One region of the Streptomyces sp. 7N604 genome, then DNA from elsewhere that is predicted to be linked to it. Evidence: riboswitches for the same ligand, from Rfam matches in the RefSeq annotation. Region 1 holds a riboswitch; each other region holds the start of a gene.

Region 1 (7,153 bases):
GCGACTTCCGCAGGCTGATGGACGGCCAGACGTCGGCCGCGCACGAGATGGACTCGCTGCTGAAGGCCAACCAGAGGGCGCTGCCGGTGCTGCTGGGGAACCTGATCAGCGGAGGCCAGGTGAGCGCGGCACGGCTGCCGGGCATGGAGCAGACCCTGGTGACCTTCCCGGCCGTCGTCGCCGGCAGCTTCACGGTGCTCCCGGGCGACGGCACCAGCCACTTTGGTATGGTCCTCAACTCCGACGAGCCCCCGGCGTGCCGGCAGGGATACGGCAGCACCCAGCGTCGCTCCCCCAAGGACACCAGCGAGCGGCAGGCGAACACCTCGGTCCGCTGCACGGAGCCGCGCGGCAGCAAGACCTCGGTGCGCGGTGCGCAGAACGTCCCGCAAGCGGGTGGCTCCGCCTCCGGGAGCCGGGCCGATCTGGCGTCGTACGTGGCGCCCTACGACCCCGCGTCCGGCCTCGTCACGGGACCGGGCGGAGGGGCCGTCCAGATCGGCTCGACCGGGGGAGAACAGAACGTGTTCGGAAAGGACTCATGGCAATGGCTGCTCGTTGGACCGATGGCATGAATGTCATGAATGTCCGGAACCTGGCCGCCCGCGCCGGCGGGCCGCCGCTCCGTCTGCTGGCCAGGGGGGTGCGCTCTGCGCGCCGCAGCAGGGCGCTCCCGGTGGGGCTTGCCGTCGCCGCCGTCCTGCTGCTGGCCCTCTCCGGCTACCTCGGCGTGCAGAAGTACGAGCACCACCAGGCGGACCGGCGCGACCAGCAGGTCCTGGCCGCCGCCCGCCAGTCGGTGCTCAACTTCACCTCGCTCGACTACCGGCACTACGACCGGGACAGCAAGAACGTCCTGGACGGCGCCACCGGTGACTTCAAGCAGCAGTTCGCCGAGCAGAACAAGCAACTGACCAAGCTGGTGGCCGCCAACAAGTCGGTCTCGCAGGGGCAGGTGCTCGAGGCGGGGATCATCCGGGCCGGTGACAAGACCGCCCGGGTCCTGGTCGTGGGCGACAGCAAGGTCACCAACGTCGCCGCTCCGAAGGGGCAGGCCCGCAACTACAGGCTGCAGCTCGACCTCGTGCGCGAGGACGGGCGATGGCTGACGTCCAATGTCGAATTCGTCGGCTGACAGCCAGTAAAGCCAGTAAGGAGAAAGACCGTGGCGAAGCTGTCCGTTCGAGGGAGTGCCGGCAGCGGCACGACCCGGTCCCGTTCCTCCTTCGCCGCGGCTGCCCGTGCCGCGGCCAAGCGAGCCGAGAAGGCGCACGGTCCGGCCGCGGAGGAGGAGGCCGTGCCGTCGCCGGGACGTACGGGGCTGATCGACGCGCCGGAGGCGGAGACGCCCGCGAAGGCGGCCGCTGAGCCGAAGCCGAAGCCGAAGCTGAAGCTGAAGCCCGAGTCGGATCAGAAGCCGACGCCGACGCCGACGTGGCTTCGCTCCGGCCTGATCAGCGCCGTACTCGCGGTCCTCGTCGTGGCGGGTCTCGCCGCGACCGCCGTGCTCGGGTGGGACTACCGGGACGCCGAGCGCGCGAACGAGGCCCGTACGGAGGCGCTCGCGGCCGCGCGCAAGGCGGCTCCGGCGATTCTGTCGTACGACTACCGGCACCTCGACCGCGACTTCGCTGCGGCGCGCAGCCACATCACGGGCGCCTTCCAGGACAAGTACCGGAAGACCACCTCGACCGTCGTCGCGCCCACCGCGAAGCGCTACCACGGGGTGGTCAAGGCCACGGTGGCGAAGCCCGCGTCCGGCGACGAGGCGGCATCGGTGGTGTCCGCTTCGCCGGACAAGGTCGTCGTCCTGCTGTTCATGAACCAGGTCACCAACAGCACCCAGGTCTCAGGCCCGCGCCTCGACCTCAACCGGGTGCGGATGACCCTGCAGCGGACGTCCGACGGCTGGAAGGTGAGCGCGGTCGACGCGCTGTAGGCGGGACAGGCCCGGACAGGCGGGATAGGCGGGCGAGGGCGGCTCGGGTCAGAACCCTCCACCGAAGTCGCCGCCGCCGAACCCTCCGCCGAGGTCGCCGCCGCCCCCGAAGTCGCCCGAGTTGAAGTCGGAACCGGAACTGTCGCCGCCGCTGTAGTCACCGCCGTACCCGTCGTACCCGTACGCGTACGGCCCGGTCAGCATGCTGCCCAGCAGCGTGCCCGCCAGCAGCCCGGGCAGGATACCGCCGCCGAAATAGCCGTAGGCCCACGGCCCGTACGCCGGTCCGGCCTCCCAGTACGGCCTGCGCCCGGACGCCGTCTCCACCTCGCGCCCCATCGGCTCCTCGCCGTCCTCGAGGCGCGCCGCGTCCGCCGCGCACACCGGCACGGTGCGCTCCTCGCCGCCCGACGGCGCCCACTGCACGTCCTGGACCGACGGGCCGTGCCGCGGGTCGAAGAAGCACGGCACCCGGCGCTCGGGCAGCGGCTCGCCGTCCCGCCGCGCCTCCAGCGTGGCCAGCGAGAACCGGCCGTCCTCCAGCGACTCGGTCACATCCCGTACGTCACTGGGCCGCCGCGCGCGGTCCATCGACGCCTTCGCCTTGTCGTACGAGTCCAGGGCTCGGGCGTAGTCCTCGCGCATCGCGTCGTCCGTCTTCGGTGCCGAGGGGTCGAAGTCGATCCGCTCCAGCTCCTCGCCGAAGGCGGTGATGTCCTCGTCCACGACCGGGCGGAGCGTCTCCAGCTGCGCACGGTCCCGCTCGGCCCTGCGCTGCTTGCCCCGGCGGCTGACCAGCAGGGCACCGCCGCCGACGGCCGTGATCAGCACGCCGAGCGTCACGAGCAGGCCGGCCGCGCTGACTCCGGTGCCGTTCCCGGTGCCGGTGCTGGTGCCCGAGCCGCCGCTCCAGGTGGCCGGGGCGTGGCCGTTGGCCTGCTGCAGGGCCTGATCGACGAAGCCGTTGACCATGGCGCTCACGTCGCCGGGGTCGGATCGCTCCACGGCGCCGGAGAGGTTGGAGACCTCGTTGCGGGACATCACCGAGGAGTCGGCGCCCGCGTCGAACCGGTCACCCAGCGCGACTGCGTACACGCCGGTGATCCCGACCTTGGTCCGCAGGTCCTGGAGCAGCGTCGACGGCTGGAACTCGGAGGCGTTGGGCAGCACGGCGACGAACACCGGCTTGTCCGCCTTCTCGATCTTGTCCGCCAGCGCGTCCGCATCGGCGGCGGGCAGCTGCCCCGAAGCGCGCGGATCGACGTAGACAGGGCCCTTCTTCAGGGCGTTCGCGGCGCTGTCGAGCCCGTCCGCGGCCCGCGCCCCGGGAGCCATGACGGCCATCAGTACGAGGGCGGCGGCGAGCACCGCCAGCACAGGCAGAAGCAGGGTGCGGCCCGCCCAGGACTTCGCTGCGGTGTTCATATCTACGAAACTACTCCAAAGGTGCAATTTCGGGCTTCTCGGTGTGCAGGGCAACCATCCCGCGGCCAGGGCAGGCGGCGCGAGGGCCTGGACCCGTACGAGCCCGGGTGGAGGAGTTCGCCTTCCCCGAGGGCGCCACGCTGCTGCTGTTCACGGACGGAGTGACCGAGGCGCGGAATGCGGAGGGCGTCTTCTGCGGCCCGGGGGGCGGCTGCGCGGCCGGCGGTTCCCCGGGCCCGACGCGCTGCTCGACACGCTCGTGGCGGACGTACGGCGGCATGCGGAGGGCGGGGTGCCGGACGGCATGGCGATGCCGGCGGTCACCCGCCCCGCATCCTACGTTCCGTAACCGGGCGCATCCCTGCGTATAACAACTGACGCACGATCGGGGAAGCGGTGTTTCCGTGCGTGGGGGCAACTCGCCCGAATTGGCGGCTTCCTGTCCTGGTTGGTCCCTCGGGATTTCGTTAACGATCACACCGAACGGCTTGGAATCACGTCCCGCCGTCTATTAACGTTCGATAACGCAGCGCGGTCGTCCCAGCCGCCACAAGAGGTGGCACCGTGCGCCTACGCCGAATCCCGCACCACCAGCACCAGCAGCACCACCTGCACGACCTGCACCAAGGGAACCGGGGAACCACCACCTTGGGGTGAATCGGGCGCCTCTCCGGAGGGGCCCGTAGGAGACCTTCCTGCTCCGAACCCGTCAGCTAACCCGGTAGGCGAGAGGAAGGAAAGGAGTGCGCCCGAGTGGCGTCCAACAGGCCTGGCCCCGAGATCTTGCCCGAACCCTCCGACACCCAGAGCTTCGACTTCGGGCCGGGCGGATTCGGTGAGTTCGGTGAGGACTACCCGGCCGCCGGTTCCGGCGACTGGAACCCGACCACGGATTCCCTGGCCCCGGTGCGCGGCAGGCACCGCGTCGTCAAGCAGCGCGGTGGCGGCATGGCCCGCAGCGGCGCGGTCCTCGGGGTCGGCGTGTTCGCCGCCGTCGGTGCGGGCGGCATGGCGAGTGCGCAGGACAAGCCACCGGTCTCCATCTCCATGCCGGATCTCTCGTCTGTCTCGGACAAGCTCCCCGACGCAAAGGCGCTCCCCGGCATCGGCTCGCTGATATCCGACGACGCGGACAGCGTCGGCGACGGCACCGTGACCGCCGCGGCCCCGCTCTCCCAGGCCGGTCTCACCGACGAGGAGGCGGCCGGGGGCGCCGACGCGGGCGAGGCGCTGCGCGCCCGCATCATGCGCCAGGCCGAGCAGCAGCAGACGGCGGCGGAGACGGCGGAGCGCGAGGCCGCGCAGGAGGCCGCGGCGGAGAAGGCCGCCCAGGAGGCCGCCGAGGCGAAGGCGAAGGCCGTTGCCGCGGCGAAGAGGGCCAAGGAGGAGGCCGAGCGGAAGGCGGCCGAGGAGGCGGCGCGCAAGGCCGAGGCCGAGCGGCTCGCCAAGCTGGCCCGCAGCTACAGCCTCCCCACCTCCTCGTACACGCTGACTTCGAGCTTCGGCGAGTCCGGCTCCATGTGGTCCAGCACGCACACGGGCCAGGACTTCGCCGCCCCGACCGGCACCCCCGTCAAGGCGGTGCACGGCGGCACGATCACGGAGGCCGGCTGGGCGGGCTCCTACGGCTACCGGATCGTCCTCACCCTCGAGGACGGCACCGAGGTCTGGTACTGCCACCTCTCCTCGATGACCCAGACGTCGGGCGAGGTGACGACGGGCGAGACGATCGGCCGCGTCGGCGCCACGGGCAATGTCACCGGCCCCCACCTCCACCTGGAGGTACGGCCGGGCGGCGGCGACCCGATCGACCCGGCGGCCTGGCTGCGCGGCAAGGGCGTCTCGCTCTGACGTCCGTACGGCTGCTGTGACTTATCGCACCCTGTTCGTCGGCAGCCCTGGTGCAAACCCCCCGACACCAGGGCTGTCGGCTTGCCTGCGTGTCCGCGTCCCCGCTTCTCAGTCCGCGTCGCGGTTCGCGTCGCTGTGCGGGCGTTGCCCGGAATGGCCCGGCGCAGGGCGGCGTTGATCAGCCGTATGGCTGACAGGAACAAGATCATCGGTGATCTGGCCGTCCACCCCCTCTCCCTCGGCGGCAACGTCTTCGGCTGGACCGCGGACGAGGCGCAGTCCTTCGCCGTACCCGACGCGTATGGAGGCGGGCGGCAACTTCCTCGACACCGCCGACGTCTACGGAGATCATCACCGCCCTCGACCAGCTGGTGCGGGCGGGCAAGGTCCGGCAGATCGGCGCCTCCAACGTCTCGCCCGAAGCGGTTCGAGGCGTCGCTCGCCTTCTCCGACCGCGAGGGCCTGGCGAAGTACGCCGCCCTCCAGCCGCACTACAACCTCGTCTCGCGCGATACGTACGAGGGGCCGCTCGCCGGCGTCGCGGCCCGTCACGGGCTGGCGGCCGTCCCGTACTCCGCGCTCGCCTCCGGCTTCCTCACCGGCAAGTACCGGGCGGGCGCGGCGGTGGGTGCGCGGGCCGCGCGGGCGGCCCAGCACCTGGAGACGGAGCGCGAGCGGCGCGTGCCGGCCGCGCTCGACGAGGTCGCCTCGGCGCGGGCGCGGAGGTCGCCACGGTCGCCCTGGCGTGGCCGGCCGCCCAGCGAACGGTGGCCACCCCCATCGCCGGCGCCCGCACCCCCGCCCAACTCCCCGCCCTCCTGGCGCTCGCCGACCTCGAGCTGACGGACGCGGAGGTGGCGGTGCCGACGGCGGCATCGGCCTGACCCTTCCCCCCCGCCTCCCCCAGGGCGAGTGATGCGCCGGACCCGCCCTAAGGGCGGGTGGGTGGGTATGGGCGGGTCGTGGGTGTGGGCGGGTGATGGTGCGGCCCCGTGCCGGGGCCGTAGTACGGCGGTGGCGCGTAGCCGTACGGCGGCAGGCCGCCGTAGCCGTGGGGCGGCCCCCACTGGGGCGGGACCCACGGGCGGGCCGTCAGCAGCGCCGCATGCGCAAGCGCAGGCTGCGCCAGGTCCTTGCGCTGCCACAGGTGGTGCAGCAACTCCTGCTCGCGCGCCACGAAATCCGCCCCCGCCGCCCCCCGGTGCGCCCGCTGCCGCAGGAACGCCAGCGCCGTGGCGAACGCCTGGTACTCCGCGACCGCCCGCGCCGCCGCCTTCCCGTGGTGGCGCCGCGCCACGTCCCGCGCGATCGCCCGCGCCCGCATGGACGACAGCGCCTGCGGCTCCTGCGGCACCAGCCAGCCGGCCGCCACGTACGCGGGCAGATGGCTCCGTACGGTCCTCAGCTCGCTGCCGCGGGACCAGATCACCAGCCACGTCAGCAGCCCGAAGACCGGGACCATGAACATGCCGTAGACGGCGATGAAGCCGTACCCGCCGAGGCTGGCCGAGCCGTTCCAGACGGCGTGCAGCACGATCGCCGTGAGCAGGCCGGCGAGCGGCACCAGGACCCGGCGGGCGCGCTGGCGCGGCGCGGCGAGCGCGGCGACACCGAAGCCGATGCCCGTCAGCGCGGTGAAGAGCGGGTGCGCGAACGGCGACATCACGATGCGGATGAAGAACGTCGCCGCCGTGACGGACTGGATGCCGGACGACCCGAGGGCCTGGTCCTCGCCGAAGGCGTTGCCGAGGTAGAGGATGTTCTCGGTGAAGGCGAAGCCGGTCGCGGTGATCCCGGCTATGACGACGCCGTCGACGATGCCGTCGAAGTCGCGGCGGCGGAAGACGAAGAGCAGGAGCAGCGCCGCGCCCTTGGCGCTCTCCTCGACGACCGGGGCGATGACCGTGGCCCCCCAGGTCTCGGCCTCCGTCGCGGAGT
Region 2 (7,153 bases), on a different contig from region 1:
AACGCGTCCCGGCGGAACGCGCCGATGGCACCGGGGACCGTCGGCATGCACTCCAGCACCTCGAACATCCGGCGGTCGAGATTGAACCCGAAGACGTATTCCAGGTGCTGCCATCTGCCCAGCATGCGGCGCCGGTTGGCGACCTTGGTATTGCCGCTGACCGCGCCGATGGCCGGGTGAGCGAGCGGCTGGATGAGCCGGTACATGGCGTCCGGCTCGAAGACGGTGTCGGCGTCGACCATGACCACGATGTCGTATCTCGCATAGGCCAGGCCGGTGTTGAGCGCGGCGGCCTTGCCCGCGTTGGGCTGACGGATCACCTGGACGCGGGGATCGTTGATCCATGTGGCGATGTCCGCCGTCCGGTCCGTCGACCCGTCGTCGATCACGATGATCTGCAGATACGGGTGTGTGGAGGCGAGGAGCGAACGGACGGTGCCCTCGATCCCCGCCTCTTCGTTGTACGCGGGTACGAGGACCGTCACCGGCTCGTTGACCTCCCGCAGCCAGGGCGAGCCGGGGCGGAAGCGTTGGAGACGACGGACATGGGTACGGGCGAGGACGACGAGCATCACCAGCCGCAGGAGCGCCAGCCCGCCCGTTATCCCGAGCACCCAGGTCATGGCGCTCACGAAGGCGTGCCCGAGGGTCTGGACCCAGATCAGGCCTCTGCCCTGCCCGCGGTCGATGGCGGACACCGGCGCGTTGGCCGAGGGCATTCCGAGCCCGGCCGTCACGGTGGTGAACTCCTTGACGTTCCGGTCGCCCAGCAGCTTTTTCGTCTCTCTGTACGCGGCGTCGGTCTGGGTGTACTGCCGGATCAGGCCCTGCGACGGCTTCCGGTACGGACCGTCGGCGGCGACCAGCAGGTAGCCGTCTGCGGCGGCGCGCCGCGCCGCCCTCCACTCGCCGCCGCACATCGTGTCCGCCTGGGTGGTGTTCGGCAGCCGCAGCAGCGAGGTGCTGACTCCTGCGCTGCCCGCCAGCGCCGTCTGCGTGAGCGACAGCTCCAGCCGGTTACGGAAGGCCGATACCGAGCCCAAGTCGGTCTTGTTGTAGGTGAACGAGCCGATCTCGTGGCCCTCGGCGCGGATCCGCCGCACCAGGTCCGGTTCCCGGGCGGCCTGGGCGCCGGAGAGGAAGAAGGTGGCGTGGGCATGGTGCTTGCGCAGCAGGTCGAGCAGGCGCGGGGTCCACACGGGGTCGGGTCCGCTGTCGTAGGTGAGGGCAACGGTACGTGCGGGCATGGCTGCCGTCTCCACCTTGTCCCCGGTGATGCGCACCACCGGGTCGCCGGTGTCCGCGGCCTTCGGTACGGGTTCGGTGCAGTCGCGCTTCGTCTGCGCTTCGGCGACCGCGTGGGTGGTCCAGCCTTCGAAGAGCAGGGCGGCGGCGACCGCGGAGAGGACCAGGATCAGCAGGAGCCAGTGCCCACGCGGGTCACGGTGCTGCGCGTGCCGAGGACTCACCTGACAGTGCCTCCACGCGGGGACGGGTTGGCTCTGACCAGGGCTGCCCTGGTCCTTCCATGGCCGGGGAGACTGGTTGTTGCCGGAGCCGCCGTGGTGGCTGTGGGGGGCGGCGAGGCGTCGGCCGGCTCGGCCGCCGGGCGTGCAGTGGAGGTCGGGACGGAGGAGACTGTGGCCACGACGCGGGCAGGGGCCGTGAGGTCTGCCGAGGGCTCGGACCCAGGACGGTCGCTGTCCGTGGTGGACGGCTCGACGGTCCTGGGCGGCTTCTTCTCTACGTGCTGTTGCAGCACCCCGGAGAGCGCGGCGACCAGCAGCAGCAGATAGCCGGTGCAAGCGGCTCCGACAGCCATGGCCGCGTACCACAGGACGTTCCTGCGCCGACTGGAAGCGTCGACGAATATCTGGCGATTTCGATTATCCCGCCGTATGCGGCTTCTGCTTGCCTTACTCATGCGGCGCGAGTGTAGCCAGTTCTCCGAACGGGCGCGTGTCGGAAAGATCTTAAGCGCCCGCCTATGCCCCCGCTTTTCCGCCCTCCACCCTTCATGGGGTACAAGGCGATATACCCATCCGAACCGCTCGAAGCGCACCGGGCGCTCTTCGTCCGCCCGCGGAGCCTCTCCTGGCGGATGCAGAAACGTATTTGACGGGTGATCAGCTGACGATCGCGTGGGATTCCAGCGGCCTCCCTTGCGGTGATCACCACTCTCCGGGCGCTCCCGGCCACCACGCCCAATAGCCGCCACGGGACATGCAGAGTTACCCAATGGCTATGACCTCCAGCACTTCTGATACGCGGCTTAAGGGCCACCTGCACAGACAGCAGAAAGTTGACCGGCCGCGCGCGAGCAAGCCGTTCCGCCGCGACGCCGCGCAGTTATGGGGTGGATTCCTGGGCACAGGAGCATCGTGGAGCAGTTCGTCCCGAAGTGTTGGGCTGATCACCCAAGAAGGCGATGGACCCAAACCGGCCACTCATGTCCCCTGTGTCGGCTTAGGGACCGCCCGCCACGTCGTGGTGTCCTGGCTCGCAAGCGCGTGCACCGGCATCCTCCTTTGCGCGGATATCGTGATTACCCATCCCGAACTCCCAGGTAAAGAAAGTCAGTTGACTCGGATCCGCTTGTGAAGGCCTTGTGTTCGAACACATGGTTCCTCTAGCGTGCTCGGCGTTCGACAACGAACACCGCGTGGCCGGACCGCCGAGTCCTGCCCCTGGCCGCGCGGCAGCACGTCACTACACCGCAGGGCAGGAGTGGGGGACCCACTTTCGCCGTATCGGGCCTTGCGTGCCGGGCGGCTAGGGGTGAAGCCGTAGCAGCACACGGCCGGGCAATTCTCCAGCCCGAACCCGACAGCTCACCTCGCAGGCGTTCGGAGTACGGAGCCACCTTGACGTCTGCAGTTGGACGACACCGCGCCCCACGCCCCCGTCACACCACTCGCCGCCTCGTCAGCCGCGTCAGCGCCACCGGTGCGACCCTCGCTCTTCCGGTCATCGGAGCCGGCACCGCCAGCGCTCTGGACGGTGACAGCGACACCTACACCGTCTCCTCCGGCGACACCCTGTCAACGATCGCGGAGGAACAGGGCATCGAGGGCGGCTGGCAGAAGCTCTACGAGGACAACAGGTCCGTCATAGGCGACGACCCGGACCTGCTCTCGATCGGGCAGAAACTGTCGCTCGACGGCGCAGGCGATACCGGCACGAGCACCGGCGACAACAGCACCGGCACCACGACGGGCACCCAAGCCTCGTACAGCTCGAGCACGGAGGAGACGGCCCCGAGCGCCGTCCTCCCGGTCAGCGGCGGCATCCTGACCGCCGGCTTCCAGGACAGCGGCGACATCTGGTCCAACGGCCACACCGGCCAGGACTTCGCCGTGCCGACCGGCACCACCGTGAGAGCCGCCACCGGCGGCACCGTGGTCTCGGCGGGCTGGGACAACGCCTTCGGCTACGAGGTCGTCATCAAGCACGACGACGGCGAGTACACGCAGTACGCGCATCTGTCACAGATCGATGTGTCACCAGGCGCCACGGTAGGCACGGGCGACCGCATCGCACTTTCCGGGGCCACCGGCAATGTCACCGGGCCCCACCTGCACTTCGAGGTGCGCACTACCCCCGATTACGGATCCGCCGTCGACCCTCTGGACTGGCTGCGGGACCGCGGCGTGGAGACCTGACACCTCACCCCGGATCGAAGATTCCGCCACAGGCTCGGTGCGATGGTCGGCTACGCCCGTTCTCTGTGCGCAGATGGTGAAGGAATGCAGCCCGGACCTGTGCGATCTCAGCCGTAGACAGGGTCACCCCGTCATACGTACGAGCACGGAGCCGGTGGCGGGCCATACCTCCCCGGCGGCGTGCCGGGCGAGGCCGACCGGATTTCAGCGCGGTCGGCGTTGCAATCGGAGAGACGTTGTCGGTGCTGCGCGCTCGGCACCCCACCGATCGTTGCCGATGTTCCGAATGGCCTGGTACCGACCGGGCTGCATTCCCACCTGCCCCAACCTGCTGGATACCTGCGCCCGATGGGCAAATCCAGAACCCGCCACCCCCCTCCCGGCAAGCCCGAGGAGACACGATGAGACCTTTCGCGCTGAACTACGCCCGCCCGGCCGTCCACCCACCCGTCACGACTCCTTATACCTATGAATCCACACGGCAGTTGAACGTCCTGCCCGACGGACGCCCGGCCATCAGCGACCGCGCCCTGCTGCTGGCGACCGGCACCACCGCCTCCACCGCCGGTTCCAAAACGCACTTCGATGACTGACGGGACCATGACGGTGCTCGTACTCACCTGCGCGGAGGACGTGACCGCGGACATGGTGGTGTCCGCCCTGCACGACGCGGGCGTCCCGGTCGTACGCCTGGACCCCGCCGACCTCCCCGGCCAGGCCGCCCTGTCCGCCGAATACGTCAAGGGCGACTTCCACGGATACCTTTCGGCCGATGGTGGCCGTGTGGTCAGCATGAGCGGACTGCGCTCGATATGGATACGAAGACCCGGCGAGCCCGGAGCTCACGCCCTCGAGCAGTCCGCATGGCTCACGGCCGAGTCCACACAGGCCCTGTACGGAACGCTGTACTGCACGGGCGTGCGCTGGATGAACCACCCCGTCGCGGCCGTGCAGGCCCGCTGCAAACCGTGGCAGCTGCGCGTCGCCCACCGCAGCGGCTTCGCCGTACCCCCCACATTGATCACCACCTTTCCGCAGGTGGCACGCGAGTTCGCCATGGAGCACCGGGACCTCGTGGTGAAGTCGGTTTCGGGAGCGCACCCCAGCGACCCGCCGATGGCCCTGCCCACCACCCGTATCGAGCCGGATGCGGACTTCGCGGAAGTCGGGGCCGGCCCCACTCTCCTTCAGCAGCGCGTACCCAAGCGTGCGGACATCCGGCTGACCTGTGTCGGGGACGAGCTGTTCGCCGCCCGAAAGGCATCCGACCCCGACCAGGTGGACGGGCGTTTCACCGACAAGGGCGGTTCCTGGGCCCCCGCCGAGGTACCGTCCCGCATCGCGCAGGCCGTCCGGGCCTACATGTCTCTGGCTCAGCTCGCCTACGGTGCCTTCGATTTCGCCGAGGACGGCGACGGCACCTGGTGGTTCCTCGAGTGCAACCAGGGCGGGCAGTTCGGCTTCGTCCAACTGGAGACGGGCCAGCCCATCGCCGGAGCCGTCGCGGCCTGGCTGGCCCTGCGCACAGCGGGGTGACGCCATGGGGACGCTTCCCAGCATCACCGCCGACGCTCGCTTCGCCGCTGCGGTCGCGCGCCGCGGCTGTGCTCCGCGCACAACCGGTGTCGCCGGAGTCGTCGCCCGCGCCCATGGGCCCGCGACGCCGCGCGTTCGTACCGTCTCTCATCACAGCGCGGCAAACGGACTGTGGTGGAGGATGACATGCACTTTGCGGAGCTGCCCGATGTACGTGCAGGGCAGAGCCCCGATGCCCCGAGCGTCGCCGACGATTCGGTGCGCCTGAGCAATGCCGGCTTCCTGGCGTGGGTCAAGTCGACCGCGGCGTGTTTGCGGGAGCGCGGGATCGGGAGCGGCGATGTCGTGGCGGTGATGCTGTCCAATCGCGTCGAATTGGTGGTGACGCTCTTCGCGGCGTGGCGGCTGGGGGCGGCGGTGACCCCGGTGAATCCAGCGCTGACCGCCGCCGAGGCCGAGTATCAGCTCGCCGACGCCGCCGCCAAGCTCGTCATCGTCCAGGACGGCTGCCCGGCTCTGACCGCGGATACGGTCGATGCGGCCGATCTTCGCAGGGCCGCAGAAGCCGGAGGCCCCCTCCATCCCGCGGCCGAGGCGGGCGAGGCCGACGAGGCCGACGCCCGGCCGGATGCGGCAGCCTACGAACGCGAGGCGCTGGCCCTGCTGATCTACACGAGCGGCACGACCGGAAAGCCCAAGGGCGTCATGCTCTCCCACGCCAATCTCTCGGCGATGTCGAGGATGATGATCGAGGTGTCGCAACTGGGCGAAGACGACCACAGTCTGCTCGTCCTCCCCCTCTTCCACGTCAACGGCATCGTCGTCAGCGTGCTGTCGCCGCTGCTCGCGGGCGGCAGGGTCACCATCTCCGGCCGCTTCAAGGCCGATACGTTCTTCCGGACCATCGAGGCGGTACGGCCGACCCGCTTCTCGGCCGTACCCGCGATCTACGCGATGCTGGCAGCGCTTCCCGAGTCGGAGCGGCCCGACACCTCTTCCGTCCGTTCCGCGGCGTGCGGGGCCGCGCCGATGCCGGCCGAGCTCATCGAACGGTTCGAGAGCCGCTACGGGATCCCGGTCGTGGAGGGCTACGGCCTGTCGGAGGCCACCTGCGCGTCAACGGCGAATCCCATCGACGGCCCGCGCAAACCCGGAACGGTGGGTCTGCCCATGCCGGGCCAGGAGGTCGCCATCATGGATTCCTCGGGCCGGCTGCTGCCCCAGGGGTCCATCGGTGAAGTCGTTCTCCGCGGCCCCAACGTGATGCGCGGCTACCTCAACAAGCCCGAGGAGACCGCCCGTACGGTCGTCGACGGCTGGCTCCACACCGGCGACGTCGGCCGATTCGACGAGGACGGCTATCTGGTGCTCGTCGACCGCATCAAGGACCTGATCATCCGCGGTGGGGAGAACATCTACCCCAAGGAGATCGAGTCGGTGCTCTACGGCCACCCGGGGGTGTTCGAGGCCGCGGTGGTCGGGGACGCGCACGAGGTGCTCGGAGAGGTGCCCGTGGCCTTCGTCGCACTGCGTCCGGATGCGGCCGTCACCACGGAGGACCTCCTCGGGCACTGCCGCGGCTCGCTGTCGCGCTTCAAGCTCCCCGACCGCGTCATCGTACGAGAGACCCTGCCCAAGAACCCCGTGGGAAAGATCGACAAGCCCGCTCTCCGGGCGGTGCTGACCTCGTCCGCGTCCCCGGCCGCCTGAGCCGCTCCTCTTCTTCCAGCCCTCGGGCGAGAAATGAAGGTTCGTCATGGGATTCATCACGCCTCATCTGGCCGACTTCGACCTCAAGGAATGGCGCTCGCGGCCGTATCTGCAGCGGATCCGCCCGCTGGCCCAGCACTGGGCCGAGAACGGCTTCGGCACTCCGGGGGCGGTGTACGTCCTCTACGTCCTCAAGATCCTGGGTTATGTGCTGGGCGGCCTGGCCGTCACCGCGGCGACACCAG
Region 3 (7,153 bases), on a different contig from region 1:
GAGTCGGCTGCGCAGCAGCTCAGCACCAGTCGGGTCAGGTACCAGCCGCCGCTCTTGCCCGGCGTGACGAAGCCGGTCATCGAGACCGTACGGCCCTCCAGGCTCCGGCCGGGGTCCTGCCGCGCCCGCGAGCTGAAGTCCGACAGGGGCATGACGAGCGGGGACCCGCCGGGCAGCGGGGAGAACCGCCCTCCGTCCGCGACCGCTGTGTCGCTCTCCCGCGCGGCGGTGTACGAGCCGAGGGCGGGCGGCGTGAAGAACAGCAGGGTGATCGCGGGGAGGAAGAGCAGCCAGGCGATCCGCGGGCCTTTGCCATGATCGTGCCCGTGCCCGTGCCCGTGATCCGCGTCGGCGTCCCCGTCGGCGTCGTGGGCATCGGACGGGGCAGCGGGCTTGGCGAAGGGGAAGCCGTCCCGAGCCGCGCCCACCGTCCCCAGGACGACCAGCAGCACGCCCGAGACGATCAGCAGCGGCCGCAGGCCCTCCTTCACGTACCGCAGATACACCTCGCTGAAGAGCGAGATGTGCAGCACTCCGGCGCCCGACAGCAGGAGCAGCAGCACCTGGACGTTCCGCCTCACAGCACCCACCACCCGGTCAGCGCGCTGCAGGCGACGGCCACCACGGCGGTGGCCGCCGAGAACCGTACGGCGAAGGCGCGTCCGAAGGTGCCCGACTGCAGGGCGATCAGCTTCACGTCGACCATCGGCCCGACCACCATGAACGCCAGCCGGGCAGTGGGGGAGAACCCGGTCAGCGACGCCGCGACGAAGGCGTCGGCCTCCGAGCAGACGGCGAGCACGATCGCCAGCGCGGCGAGGAAGATGACGGAGAGCCAGGGCGATCCGGCGAAGGTGTCCAGCACGGAGCGCTCCACGGCGACGTTGAAGGTCGCCGCGGCCATCGCCCCGAGCACCAGGAAGCCGCCGGCGTGCAGGAAGTCGTGCTGGAAGCCGAGCCGGAACTCCTCCCACCTGCTGTGTCCCGGCCGGTGCCCGGTCCGGTGCGCCGGCAGCCGCAGCCACTCCGCGCGGCCGAGGCGGATCCAGAGCCAGCCCATGACCGCCGAGGTCGCGAGCGAGGCGAGCAGCCGGGCCGCCACCATCTCGGGGGCGCCCGGGAAGGCGACCGCCGTGGAAGCGAGCACGATCGGATTCACCGCGGGCGCGGACAGGAGGAAGGCCAGCGCGGCCGCGGGCGGCACCCCGCGGCGGATCAGGCTCCCCGCTACCGGCACGGACGCGCATTCGCACCCCGGCAGGACGACGCCCGCGGCGCTGGCGACGGGGACGGCGAGCGCGGGCCGCTTCGGCAGGGCGCGGCTGAAGACGTGCGCGGGGACGAAGGCGTTGATGGCTCCCGAGAGCGCGGTGCCCAGCAGCAGGAACGGCAGGGCCTGCACCGTGATGGCGAGGCAGATCGTCCGCCAGGCCTGCACGGCCCCGGGCTCCGGCCATCCGACCACCCCGGTGGCCGCAGCGGCCGCCACCGCGACGGCGAGCGCTCCGGCCGCGGCGAGCGGCCACGCCCGGCGGTCGGCGCCCGTACGGCGGTCGGGGCGCGTACGGCGGTCGGGGTGCCCCGCGCCGGAGCTCGTACGGGATGGATTCGCACCGGCTTCCGGCGGCGCCTGTGACCTGGTGTCGATCAGCTCTTCCGCTCTCTGCACTCCGACTCCGCAAGATCCGCGACCGGGGGTGATCACGATAGCCGCGGGAGAGGGCCCGGCTGTGGCGCATCTCCGGAACTTGGTCCGTATTCATCCGTTTCGCCGGGTAGATTCTCGTGCGGCAAAGAGGCTTCTAATGCCTGCAATCCGCCAAAGCTGAATTCAGATACCAAATCGGACAATTAGTCGGCCGGTGACCCATCTCACAAAGACCGCCGGTTAAATGTGACTTCGCGCACTCGAATGGCGGCGATTTTCCCAACTTGGTTACGTACTGCCCACTGTGAGAGCCGTTCAGTAGTAATGCCTATTGCTCTGGGACCAAGATCGGCAGCGCAGCGTGACGCATTACCGAGTCGATCTGTTCAATGGCGAATCAGGCGAATGCACGCCACTTGTGGCGAAGAAATGGATGTGTTTACTTTTCCGCTGCCTGCCCATCGAAAGGGGCGGGCGCCCTGTTGCCGGAGCGCCGAGTCCTGCCGCCGGCGGAGGGGGAAACGACAACGCACCACGGCAGGAGCGGGGGAACCAAAGGTAAGTGCCGTACCGCGCTCGGCGTGGTCCGGCTTGGGGTGAAGACGTGCCGCAGCGCTCGCCGCTGCGTAAGTCACGGCCGGGCAACTCCAGCCCGAACCCGACAGCTCACCTCGCAGGCGTAGGAGAGGAAGATCCCTATGTCTGCACGCGGACGTCATCGCCGCTTCAAGCCCGGCCGGATTTCCCGGGCCACTTTCGCCGCCGCCGCAAGCGGCGCCGGTATCGGTCTGTCCTTCATCACCGCCGGCCAGGCGAGCGCCGCCTCCGTCGACACCTGGGACAAGGTCGCGGAGTGCGAGAGCACCAGCAACTGGAGCATCAACAACGGCAACGGCTTCTTCGGAGGCCTGCAGTTCACGCAGAGCACCTGGGAGGCCTTCGGCGGCACCGACTACGCCGAGCGCGCCGACCTGGCCACCAAGGACCAGCAGATCGCCGTCGCCGAGAAGGTGCTCGACACCCAGGGCCCCGGCGCCTGGCCCGTGTGCGGCCCCAAGGCCGGCCTGGCCAAGGGCGGTCCGGCCCCCGCGATCTCCACCGGCGGCGAGCAGGCCCAGGGCAAGCCCGAGACCAAGCCCGCCCCGGCCCCCGCCGAGGACAAGGCCGACACGGCGGACAAGGGCGCGGCGAAGCCCGAGTCCTACACCGTCGTCAAGGGCGACTCGCTCTACAAGATCGCCACCGCCAAGCACATCGACGGCGGCTGGCAGCGGGTCTACCAGGACAACCGCCAGGTCGTCGGCGGCGACCCGGACCTGATCCACCCGGGCCAGAAGCTGGCCCTGGGCGGCGGCAAGGCCGAGGCCGCGCCGCAGCAGCAGGCCCCCAAGCAGGAGGCTCCGAAGAAGCAGGCCCCCAAGCCCGCGGCGCCCAAGGCTCAGGCCCCCAAGCAGGAGGCCCCGAAGCAGGAGGCCAAGCCGGCTTCCGAGCAGAGCGCCTCCGGCTTCACCGCCCCGGTCTCCGACCCGGCCCTCGGCACGCCGTACCACCAGGCCGGCTCCATGTGGTCCAGCGGCTACCACACCGGTGCCGACTTCCCCGTGCCCACCGGCACTTCGGTGAAGTCCATCGGCCCGGGTGAGGTCGTCTCGGCGGGCTGGGGCGGCGCGTACGGCAACCAGGTCGTCATCCGCCACACGGACGGCAAGTACAGCCAGTACGCCCACCTGTCCTCGCTGTCCGTCTCGGCCGGCCAGGCGGTGACCGGCGGCAAGCAGATCGGCCTGTCCGGCTCCACCGGCAACAGCAGTGGCCCGCACCTGCACTTCGAGGTGCGGACCGGCCCGGACTACGGCTCGGACATCGACCCGCTCGCCTACCTGCGTGCGCACGGCGTCAGCATCTGACACGGGTCGACGCGGCCGGAGTCTTCTCTCCTGACTCCATGAGGCGCCCGCTCCCCGCTATGCCGGGGGGCGGGCGCCTTCGTCGTGCTGTGCCGGTGTGGACACGGGGATGGATACGAGGGTGGATACGGAAGACGGGTCATGAGCTGCGGCACAGGGCCCGGATGAGATCACCGTGCCGCGGGTAGCGCGCGGCCAGCTCGTCCGCCTCGCCGCCCTCGTAGTCGGCGGGGAGGAACCCCGGGGCAAGCGTGCATCCCAGGAGCGCGTGGCTGCCGCCGGGCCGCACCCGCGCGCCCATCCAGGTGCCGCCCGGCACGACGTACTGGATGTGCTGCCCGGCGCGCACGTCCTGGCCGAGCACCTCCACCCGTGATGCGCCGTCCGGCTCCAGGAGCAGCAGTTCCACCGTGTCCCCGAGGTAGAAGTGCCAGACCTCGTCGTGCGGCAGCCGGTGCATCGCGGAGAAGAGGTCGTTCTGCGCCGACAGCAGGAAAAGGATCGCCGTGCCCTCGGGACGGCCTCCGGACTGCGGAGGACCGGCCCACGTTTCGCGGAAGAGACCGCCTTCCAGGGGCAGCGGCTCCAGGCCGTACATCGTGGCGAGTTCCTCGGCCGAGGGAATGGGATTCCTCATGTGCTGCCTCCGCATCGTGGTCCGGCGTAACGGAACTGATTGTTCACGGGCTTGCGAAGTGACAGCGTTTCATGGACCGTACCGGACTTGGATCTTCCGGAAAACGAGGCTCTTGTGGCGGGCGGAATGCCCGCCCTAATCTTGGCGCGGCCGCGCAGGAGAGGAAGCGCTCTATGCCCGCACGTGGACGCCACCGCCGGTACCAGCCGAACCGCATCTCCCAGGCATCCCTCACGGTCACCGCGGGCGGCGCGGGAATGGCTCTGCCGCTGGTCGCCGTATCCGGGGCCGACGCAGCACCCGTCGACACCGGGGACCATGCGCAGCGCGCCGACCTCGCCGCCAAGGCCCGGCAGTTAGCGACAGCGGCCAGCGAGCACAGGGCCGGCGAGCACCGGGCCAACGGGCACCGGAAAGAGCTCCCGAACCGTACAAAACCCGAGTCCTATACGGTCGTCAGCGGCGACACACTCTTCGCCATCGCCCGCGTACGGGACGTCGACGGCGGGTGGGAGCGGCTGTACGAGGACAACCGCGAGGTCATCGGCGGCAACCCGGACCTGATCCACCCCGGCCAGAAGCTCGTCATCGAGGAGAAAGGCGGGCAGGCGCGGAAGCCGGCGAAGGCGGAGCGGCCGGAGAAGTCCGGCAAGCAGTCCGGCTCCTCCGCAGCACTGGACTTCATCGCCCCGGTCGCCGACACCACCATCGGCACGCCGTACCGTGCCTCGGGCTCCGGCTGGTCCAGCGGCTACCACACGGGTGTCGACTTCCCCGTCTCCACCGGCACTTCCGTACGTGCCGTGGCGAGCGGGCAGGTGGTCTCGTCGGGCTGGGGCGGCGCGTACGGCTACCAGGTCGTCATCCGGCACAACGACGGCAAGTACAGCCAGTACGCGCACCTCTCAGCGCTCACTGTCCGCGAGGGGCAGCCGGTCAACGGCGGACAGCGCATAGGCAGGTCCGGCTCGACCGGGAACACCACCGGTCCGCACCTGCACTTCGAGGTGCGGACCGGCCCGGACTACGGCTCGGACATCAACCCGCTGGCGTATCTGCGCAGCAAGGGTGTCAGCATCTGACGGTCGGGGTGAAGCGACGGGGGGGAAGAAGCCCTCCGGCCCCTAGCCCTTGAAGGCCCGTCAGGCGAGCGTCAGGCCGCCCGGACGCGCCTGAGCGCCAGTACGGCGTTGTGCCCGCCGAATCCGAAGGAGTTGCTCAGGGCGAGGTCACCCGACTCCGGCAGCGGGCGCGGAGCCCCGGTGACCACGTCGAGCCCCAGGCCCTCGTCCGGCTCCTCGCACCCCACGGTGGGCGGTACCACCCCGTGATGCAGCGTCAGCACCGCGGCCACGGCCTCCACACCGCCCGCCGCGCCCTGCAGATGCCCCAGCGCGCCCTTCGGCGCCGTGACCGGCAGCTCCGCGTCGTCACCGAAGACGGTCCGCAGCGCCTCCGCCTCTGCGGCGTCGCCGCTGCCGGTCGCGGTGGCATGGGCGTTGACGTGCATCACCTCGTCCGGCCTGGCCCCGGCGTCGACCAGCGCCTTGTGCAGCGCGTCGACCACCCCGGCACCGTCGGGGCGCGGCGCGGCCATGTGGAAGGCATCGGCCGAAACGCCCCAGCCCGCCGCCTCGCAGTAGATCCGCGCGCCACGCGCGCGTGCGTGCTCCTCGGACTCCAGGATCAGCAGCCCCGCACCCTCGCCGACCACGAAGCCGTCCCGTGCCCTGTCGAACGGCCGCGACGCCTTCTCCGGCCCCTCCGCCCCCGGTGACAGGGCGCGCATCGCGGTGAAGGACGCCATGATGGCCGGGATGATGACCGCTTCCGTGCCGCCCGCGACCATGACATCGGTGTGCCCGTCCCGGATCCGGTCGATGGCCTGACCGATCGCCTCGGTCCCCGAGGCGCAGGCGCTCACGACCGTACGGGCCTCGGCGCGCGCCCCCATGTCGATGGCCACCTGCGCGGCGGGGCCGCTGGGCACGATCATCGGCGCCGTGTGCGGCGAGACGTGGCGCTCGCCACGCTCCTTCAGGGTGCGGTCGGCGTCGACCAGGACCGGAGCGCCGCCGATGATGGTGCCGATCGAGACGCCGACGCGCTGGGCGTCCAGTGTGCCCTCGGCCACTTCCGCCTGGTCGAACCCGGCGTCGGCCCACGCCTCCCGGGCGGCCAGCACCGCGAACTGGGCGCAGCGGCTCATCGTACGGGCCCGGGCCCGCGGCAGCTGCTCCGCCGGATCCACGGCGGAGGGCGCGGCTATCCGTACACCCAGCCCTTCGAACTCCTCGCCGTCGAGCCGCCGGACACCGCTCCGGCCCTCGAGGAGGCCCTGCCAGGTGGCAGCCGCATCGCCGCCGAGCGGTGTGATGGCGCCCACACCCGTGACGACCACGCGCCGCCCACCGCGCCCGGGGCGCGGCACCGGGTCGAGCCGGCAGACGATGGCCCGCGGGTCGAGTGCCATCAGCGCCCGCATCTCGTCGTCCGGCATGGGTGCGCCCGCGCCGCCGCCCGCGCCGCCGCCCGCGCCGCGGCCCTCGCCCTGGCCCTGACCGCCCTCGAGCTGCCAAGCGCCTTCGCGCCGCACGTAGTGACGTTCCTCACGCTCCGGCTGGGCGGAGCGCAGCACCGTCATGCGGTCCCCGTCACGGAAGTCCGCGCCGGGCCCCGTCGGGACGACCAGCGGGATCGCCTGCGGATCCACCCGCTCGCCCGCCACCTCGACCATCCCGGAGCGCGGGTGCACCGCGTGGAAGTCCGGGCCGCCGTGGAGCGCCCGCAGCGTCAGCCGCACGTTCTCCTGGTCCTCGGGGGCGGCGTCCAGTACGGCGAACCGCTTGGTGCGCTCGACCACGAGCACGTCACCGGGCACCAGCTCACCGCAGGTGCAGGAATGGGAGTTCTCGGATATCCAGGGCGTGTTGGGCTGTTCCGTCACGTTACTGTCCTCTC

What was found. A riboswitch is a leader RNA that binds a small molecule or an ion and turns the genes downstream of it on or off. The one in region 1 is predicted to bind cyclic di-AMP.
Region 2: it holds a riboswitch for cyclic di-AMP, as region 1 does, so the genes downstream of both, ACTWP8_RS10225 (M23 family metallopeptidase) here and ACTWP8_RS30335 (M23 family metallopeptidase) in region 1, are expected to answer to the same signal.
Region 3: it holds a riboswitch for cyclic di-AMP, as region 1 does, so the genes downstream of both, ACTWP8_RS04360 (transglycosylase family protein) here and ACTWP8_RS30335 (M23 family metallopeptidase) in region 1, are expected to answer to the same signal.

Annotation. Positions count from the first base shown of each region.
Region 1 is NZ_JBQQBX010000032.1:78,125-85,277, forward strand. Features, by position in the region: gene ACTWP8_RS30310 (MCE family protein) at 1-575, shown strand, start outside; gene ACTWP8_RS30315 (hypothetical protein) at 581-1,135, shown strand; gene ACTWP8_RS30320 (hypothetical protein) at 1,166-1,939, shown strand; gene ACTWP8_RS30325 (hypothetical protein) at 1,988-3,364, opposite strand; gene ACTWP8_RS30330 (SpoIIE family protein phosphatase) at 3,472-3,735, shown strand; cyclic di-AMP (ydaO/yuaA leader) riboswitch at 3,965-4,107, shown strand; gene ACTWP8_RS30335 (M23 family metallopeptidase) at 4,118-5,215, shown strand; partial or broken gene ACTWP8_RS30340 (aldo/keto reductase) at 5,402-6,099, shown strand; gene ACTWP8_RS30345 (PrsW family intramembrane metalloprotease) at 6,147-7,153, opposite strand, start outside.
Region 2 is NZ_JBQQBX010000007.1:197,544-204,696, reverse strand. Features, by position in the region: gene ACTWP8_RS10235 (bifunctional polysaccharide deacetylase/glycosyltransferase family 2 protein) at 1-1,469, opposite strand, end outside; gene ACTWP8_RS10230 (hypothetical protein) at 1,466-1,822, opposite strand; cyclic di-AMP (ydaO/yuaA leader) riboswitch at 2,734-2,861, shown strand; gene ACTWP8_RS10225 (M23 family metallopeptidase) at 2,865-3,662, shown strand; gene tgmA (putative ATP-grasp-modified RiPP) at 4,064-4,255, shown strand; gene tgmB (ATP-grasp ribosomal peptide maturase) at 4,263-5,198, shown strand; gene ACTWP8_RS10210 (class I adenylate-forming enzyme family protein) at 5,385-6,908, shown strand; gene ACTWP8_RS10205 (DUF3556 domain-containing protein) at 6,955-7,153, shown strand, end outside.
Region 3 is NZ_JBQQBX010000003.1:113,551-120,703, reverse strand. Features, by position in the region: gene ACTWP8_RS04370 (TIGR03943 family putative permease subunit) at 1-581, opposite strand, end outside; gene ACTWP8_RS04365 (permease) at 578-1,489, opposite strand; cyclic di-AMP (ydaO/yuaA leader) riboswitch at 2,167-2,343, shown strand; gene ACTWP8_RS04360 (transglycosylase family protein) at 2,347-3,555, shown strand; gene ACTWP8_RS04355 (cupin domain-containing protein) at 3,695-4,192, opposite strand; gene ACTWP8_RS04350 (M23 family metallopeptidase) at 4,366-5,274, shown strand; gene ACTWP8_RS04345 (beta-ketoacyl-[acyl-carrier-protein] synthase family protein) at 5,346-7,139, opposite strand.